DNA from 3 places in the Phytopseudomonas flavescens genome. Region 3 is predicted to be linked to each of the others. Evidence: riboswitches for the same ligand, from Rfam matches in the RefSeq annotation. Region 3 holds a riboswitch; each other region holds the start of a gene.
What was found. Region 3 has a riboswitch for cobalamin ahead of cobW (cobalamin biosynthesis protein CobW). Riboswitches for the same ligand answer to the same signal wherever they lie in the genome.

Region 1 (2,260 bases), 4.0 Mb from region 3:
TGGGTCTTGATGTAGTAGAGCTGGTTGCTGGCACTGAGGGTGTCGCTGATCTGCCAGTCGGTGACCAGACGGGTGATCTGGTCGTGGTACTGAATATCGGCGTCAGCGACGTTGTAGTTGCGCTCACGCAGGCTCTCGCGAAAACGGCCATCGACCAGCGGCGTGCCCAGGTAGCGCATCGGCTGCTGATCGGCATGATCGTGGGACAGGGTGAAGCTCAGGTCGTCACTGGCGTCCCAGCGCAACGCCGCGCTGAGTGCCAGGCTCTCGGAATCGCCACGGTCGACCCAGCCGTTGCTGGCCTGCTGGTTGAGGGTGAAGCGGTAACTCAAGGCGTCGTTCAGCGAGCCACCGCTGTCCAGCGCAGCCTGGCGACGATCATCGCTGCCATACCCCAAGCGCAGTTGATTGCGGACCTCACCCGTGAAGGGCTTCTTCGGGATGACGTTGATCACCGCACCGGTCGCGCCCTCGCCATAGAGCACCGAAGCCGGGCCACGCAGCACGTCGAGACGCTCCACCGACCAGGTATCGACCGGAAAAGTCACGGTGCCAGCGCCGATGTACTGGCGGGTACCGTCGTACAGCTGCATGGTCGAGGCATGCCCGGAAAAACCGCGAGCCGACAGCGCGGTGCCACCGTTGCCGGGCGTACCGATCGTGGTGATGCCCGGTGTGCGGGTCACGGCGTCCTGTACGGTGAGGTTATTGCGGCCACGCACTTGCGCACCGCTGAGGCTGCTGGTGCTTGCCGGCGTTTTCAGTGGGGTGAGCCCCAGGCGCGAACCGGAGGTGGTTGGCGTGTGCAGATCAGGCGGCTGCGACGACTCGTCGGCTGTGCCGGTGATCGCCGTCGACGGCAAGGCCAAGGGCTCGTCCGACTCGGCGGCCTGCACGGGCATGGCGAACAGCACGCAGGGCACCAGGCCCACGCGCAGGGATTTGCCCGACAGGGCATAGAACAGAGAAGATCGGGACATGTCGTTCCACTCGAAACAGGAATGAATGAATCCCGGAGGGAACAACGCATAGGGAATCGCAGGCGTACGAAGCCCACGGAAACCGGCCTGCGCCCGCCCACCGCGGGTTTGCCAAACTGAAGTTTCGGGCCGGTCTCCGGGCTCGCGAGGGTCATGAAGCATTCACCTTCCCATGCCGTGGCACAGTGGTCATTCGAATGCTTCGCTCGCATACCGTTGCGGGGGCAGCGCCGGACTGATCATGTTCATGACGAACCGGCTTCCCGTTTCACCCCATGCACGGCGGCATGGGACACCTGAAACTGGCGCGCATCTGACCATCCAAGCGTCGAGCCGTCAATCATCGCCATGCAGTTGCCGCGATCCGTGCACCAAGGCATCGCCTGCTGGGATAACATCGCCCGACTCGGGTTGGCCAGGAAACACAGGATGCAGCGAGACGATGATCGAGCGACCGGCAGGCGCTCCTCTAGTGCCCCAAGCAAGCCGCCGACGCTGGCGGACGTGGCCAAGGTCGCCGGGGTTTCGCCGATCACCGTGTCGCGTACGCTCAACCAGCCGGAGATCGTCCGCCCCGAACTGCGCGAAAAGGTCTTTCGAGCCGTGCACAAGACCGGCTACGTGCCGGCCATGCTCACTGGCGTGGCCGAACAGCGCAGCCGGCTGATTTCCCTGCTGGTGCCCACGGTTGCCAACTCGATCTTCTCGGACACGGTGCAGGCACTGATCGACACCCTCACCGAAGCCGGCCACGAGACGCTGATCGGCCTGACCAACTACAGCGCCGAACGCGAAGAGCAGTTGCTCGACGCCATCCTGCGGCGCCGTCCCGATGGCATCGTGCTGACCGGCACCCTGCACACCAAGGCCAGCCGCACACGCCTGTCGCGTTCGGGCATTCCCATCGTCGAGTCCTGGGATCTCGCGCCGCGGCCGCTGGACATGCTGGTGGGTTTCTCCCACGAGGCGGTCGGAGTGGCCACCGCGCGCTACCTGACGGGCAAGGGCTATCGACGTTTCGCCGTGGTGACCCTGGATGACCCCCGCGGCCACCGCCGCTGCGAAAGCCTGATCGGCGAACTGGCGAGCCAGGGCATTGCCGAGGTGCCTCGCGTGGTGTTGCCGCCACCGGCCACGGTGAACCTCGGGCGCGAAGGCCTGCAGCGCCTGCTGGCCGGTGGCGAGCGCCCCGATGTGGTGGTGTGCAGTTCCGATACCCTGGCCCACGGCATACTCGAGGAAGCCACCGAGCTGGGCATTCGCGTGCCGCAGGATCTGGC
Region 2 (2,260 bases), 130 kb from region 3:
GGCCTTTGGCACAGCCGCTGGCGCCGGTGCAGGCGATGATACGGGTCAGCGGCGCGCTGGCATCGGTCAGCAGGCCGAGTGCGTGCAGGCTGTGCATGACTGCATCGGCAGCCGTCTCGGGGATATTGGTCAGCAATACGCTTTGCCAGGGCGTCAGACGCATGCTGCCATCACCGTAACGGCGGGCGAGATCTGCCAGGCCGAGTAACTGTTCGGCATCCAACCGACCGAGCACAGCGGCGGCGCCGATATGCACGAGACCCGGCTGACGCTGCTCATGGATACCGAGATGGGCATTGTCTTGCGCCGGGGTGCGGCGCCAGTTGCCTGCAGGCAGCAGCACATCTCCCAACCGTATCTGCAGACGCTGCAGCAGATCGGCAGGAGAATGGTTTTCCAGCAGATGCCGCATGCGCGTCTGCTCTGGCGTGGCCAGCTCCAGGAACAGGTCGAGCAAGGCGATGATCAGTTCGTGAGCAGAGGCTTGCGGCACGACAGCCAACGCGGCTGCATCTTCTTCTGCGAAGGGCGGGCAGCCGGCCAGCCCGAATGCATAGCCGATACCGCCGTTCAGCGGCAGCGCGCTGAGCCATATATCGTGGGGGTGTTCGAGCATCGCGAGGCGTTCGCCGCCGTCGAGCAGCAGGGCGAACTTCGGCGACAGGGCATGCAGATGCGCTGTGTTTTCCAGCGTCGCCAGCAACTGCATGGCCAGTGGCGAGATATCCACAAGCGCTTGCGGATCCACGCCTGCGGCCGGGCTGACCATCAGGTTGCGCACATCGTCGGCAGCGGGTGAGCGCGGGCCGAGGCCGGCGGCCAGCAACTCGCCGATCAACGCGTCTTCACTGCCGGCGTGGATGCCGCGGATCTGCAGGTTGGCGCGGTTGGTGGCTTCGATCACGCCGCCTGCATGGCGTTGTGCGGCCCTGGCGATGCGCTCAGCTCCGGTGGCATCGAGGCGCCCGCAGGCCAGCTTGATCCGGCAGATGCCGCCGTCCTTCGCCTGCACGATACGCAGCAACCCCGGACAGGCCGAGGGGCGAACAGCAGGGGATGGAATGCAAAAAGCCTGTTTCAACGGATCACCGGGGTCGGGTCACATGGGCATCCGTTCGAGGATAGGCCAGAGAAGGACGAGCTTCTATCACCGGGACACCCCGCCCGGTGTGGGCACATGCGACTGAATCCGTCGGCAGGTCTCCTGGCTCGCAGGTCATGGCGCGTGGCCGGCCTTCCCGGTTTCCCAGTGGCGATTGGCACAGGCGCTCGCTGCAACAGTTGCGGGGGCAGCCACGGCTGAAAACCTGCTCAATATCTGCTGCGCGTCGGCCCTGCTGCGTTAGAAAGCGACTCGAAATGCTCATTTACAGTCGTAAACTCCGCTTTCTCGCCCCTTTCTGCCTTGCATGGCTCTAGCTCGCTAGATATTGAACACGTTTTATATCGTGTTCCCTCTTAGGCCCGCGCCTACGTACCACGCAGCCGACGGACACCGACGAAGGCGCTATTATGCCCGCTTTGCCCACCCGGATGAAAAGCCGTGTGGATCAGCGGCAAGCGCCAAGCCGGAAACAGGTTGCTGACGACTCGTTGGCTTGTCGCTTGAGGCTTGCAGCTTATGGCTGTTTCTAGGATGAGGAAAAACGCATGACACCCTGGCTGACCGTCGTGGGCATTGGCGAAGACGGCTACCCCGGCCTCGGCAAGGCGGCGCGGCATGCGTTGCTGGCCGCCGAGCAGGTGTTCGGTAGCGAGCGCCAACTGGCACTGTTGCCGCACTGTATCCGTGCCACACGCCTGCCCTGGCCGAAGCCGTTTTCCCTGGCCCCGGTACTCGAGCGCCGCGGCACGCCGGTTTGCGTGCTGGCCAGCGGTGACCCGATGTTCTTTGGTGTCGGTGCCAGCCTGGCCCGTGAGCTGCCGAGCGAGGAACTGCACATTCTGCCGGCGCCTTCTTCCTGCTCGCTGGCGGCGGCTCGCCTGGGCTGGCCGTTGCAGAGCACGCCTCTGGTGTCGCTGGTTGGCCGCCCGCTGGCGGCGCTCAATACGCAGATCCATCCCGGCGTGCGCCTGCTGGTCCTGAGCAACGATGGCGAGAGCCCGGCGGCCATCGCCGGATTGTTGCGCGAGCGTGGTTTCGGCCCCAGTCGGCTGAGCGTCTTCGAACACCTGGGCGGTGAGCGCGAGCGGCGTATCGATGGCCTGGCTGATGGCTGGTCGCTGGCTCGCTCCGCTGATCTGAATCTGGTGGCGATCG
Region 3 (2,260 bases):
CCTTCAGCGCGGCCAGCAGGCGGGCTTCATCGGCTTCCGGTAGTTCCACGTGGAACGAGTCGAACTCGTCGTGATCGTGGTCGTCGCCTTCATCGTCATGGTGGGTGCGACGACCTTCGATATGCAACTCGGTCTCGCTGTTCAGGCCCAGCAGCACATTGAGCGGCAACGAGCCGCCATGGGCCTCCACCACCTTGACCGCTGGCGGCAGCTCTTCGCCGACTTCGGCGCGCACCGCTGCCAGGGTCTCGGCATCGAGCAGATCGGCCTTGTTGAGGATCACCAGATCGGCGCTCGCCAGCTGGTCGGCGAACAGTTCGTGCAGGGGCGACTCATGATCGAGGTTGGGATCGAGCTTACGCTGGGCATCGACCTGATCGGGGAAGGCAGCGAAGGTGCCGGCAGCCACCGCCGGGCTGTCGACCACGGTGATCACCGCATCGACGGTGCAGGCGTTGCGGATTTCCGGCCAGTTGAAGGCCTGGACCAGCGGCTTGGGCAGGGCCAGGCCGCTGGTTTCGATCAGGATATGGTCGAGGTCGCCGCGACGCTCCACCAGTTCGCGCATCACCGGGAAGAACTCTTCCTGCACGGTGCAGCACAGACAGCCGTTGGCCAGTTCGAAAACCCGACCGTTGGCTTCTTCCTCGGTGCAGCCGATGGTGCATTGCTTGAGGATCTCACCGTCGATACCCAGTTCACCGAACTCGTTGACGATCACCGCAATGCGACGGCCCTCGGCGTTTTCAAGCATGTGCCGCAGCAAGGTGGTCTTACCAGCACCGAGAAAGCCGGTGACGATGGTGACGGGTAGTTTGGCGAGCGTTTTCATGATTGGCCCTGCGTCTGAATGAACGGCGAGCGGGCAATAGGATGGCAGGCGCCAGCCGAGGCTGGCGAAGGCATCACCGGATCACCCCGCCCGGTTGTCGAAAGCGTTATCGAGGCAGGTCTCCTGGCTCACAGGTCATGGCGCGTAGCCGGCCTTCCCGGTTTCCCAGTGGCGATTGGCGATGCGCTCGCTGCTTACAGTTGCGGGGGCAGCCACGGCTTGCCGTGTTCCCTCTTAGCTCCATACCTATCGATGGAGAACCTCGAAGAGCACAAGGCTACGCAGAGCCTGCGACACGGTCAATCGCTAGGGTCCGTGGACGTTTCAACGCGGTCGTGCTGAAACGTCCACAGAGCCTGAATCTGCAACATATTGACGCACTTGCCGCTTCGTGGTGTTCTTGCGCGGTTGTTTCAGGTGTCTCACGCCGCCGTGCGTGAGGTGAAACGGGAAGCCGGTTCGAGTCCGGCGCTGCCCCCGCAACGGTAAGCGAATGTCAGGATCGTCGTGGCCACTGTGCGAAAGCATGGGAAGGCCGATCCTTATCACTGCCCAGTGATCATCGTGAGCCCGGAGACCGGCCTGAATCCTCTGTTTGGCAACCCGCGGTGGGCGGGCACGCGCCGATAGCTGCCCGTTATGCGGGCGGGCTCGCTGCGTCCCTGCTGTGCCGTTCACCTCATAGTGAAGGTTCACGACCATGTCCAGCAGCGCCATCTCGCACTCCAGCGCACCTGCACTTCCCCTGTCACAGCGTATTCTGCTTGCCGTTGGCAGCTGCGTGCTGGGCGCCGTGCTGATCTTCTTCGCCGGCTTCTCCCACGTCGAAGCCTTGCACAATGCGGCCCACGATACCCGGCATAGCGCCGCGTTCCCGTGCCACTGAGGACGCCAGGATGATCAAGCGCATCGCCCAGACCGCAGGCTTCGCCGGCCTGCTCGCTGCCATCGTGCTGACCTTGCTGCAGAGCCTGTGGATAACCCCGCTGATCCTGCATGCCGAGACGTTCGAAGTCGTCGAGCCCGCGGCCAGCATCGAACACAACCACGACACCGCAAGCGCCGCTCACGATCATGGCGCCGCTGGCGCTCACAGCCATGACGGTGAAGCATGGGCACCGGAAGATGGCTGGCAACGGCTGTTATCCACAGGCTTGAGCAACCTGGTGGTAGGTGTGGGCTTCGCGCTGATGCTCGCCGGCCTGTTCACCCTGCGCGCCCCCGAGAGAACCTGGCAGGGCCTGCTCTGGGGCCTGGCCGGTTTCGCCACTTTCGTGCTCGCGCCCTCGAGCGGCTTGCCGCCGGAGCTGCCAGGTACCGCTGCGGCCGAATTGCTGCTGCGCCAGTACTGGTGGATCGGTACCGCAGCTTCGACCGCTGCAGGCCTGGCGCTGCTGGCATTTGGCGGCAACTGGCTGCTGCGCATAC

Region 1: it holds a riboswitch for cobalamin, as region 3 does, so the genes downstream of both, FHR27_RS02405 (TonB-dependent receptor) here and cobW (cobalamin biosynthesis protein CobW) in region 3, are expected to answer to the same signal.
Region 2: it holds a riboswitch for cobalamin, as region 3 does, so the genes downstream of both, cobG (precorrin-3B synthase) here and cobW (cobalamin biosynthesis protein CobW) in region 3, are expected to answer to the same signal.

Annotation. Positions count from the first base shown of each region.
Region 1 is NZ_JACBYV010000001.1:568,401-570,660, reverse strand. It holds gene FHR27_RS02405 (TonB-dependent receptor) at 1-980, opposite strand, end outside; cobalamin riboswitch at 1,091-1,295, opposite strand; gene FHR27_RS02400 (LacI family DNA-binding transcriptional regulator) at 1,410-2,260, shown strand, end outside.
Region 2 is NZ_JACBYV010000001.1:4,683,181-4,685,440, forward strand. It holds gene cobG (precorrin-3B synthase) at 1-1,081, opposite strand, end outside; cobalamin riboswitch at 1,178-1,515, opposite strand; gene FHR27_RS20965 (bifunctional cobalt-precorrin-7 (C(5))-methyltransferase/cobalt-precorrin-6B (C(15))-methyltransferase) at 1,651-2,260, shown strand, end outside.
Region 3 is NZ_JACBYV010000001.1:4,549,691-4,551,950, forward strand. It holds gene cobW (cobalamin biosynthesis protein CobW) at 1-832, opposite strand, end outside; cobalamin riboswitch at 929-1,112, opposite strand; cobalamin riboswitch at 1,231-1,432, shown strand; gene FHR27_RS20410 (CbtB domain-containing protein) at 1,533-1,718, shown strand; gene FHR27_RS20415 (CbtA family protein) at 1,729-2,260, shown strand, end outside.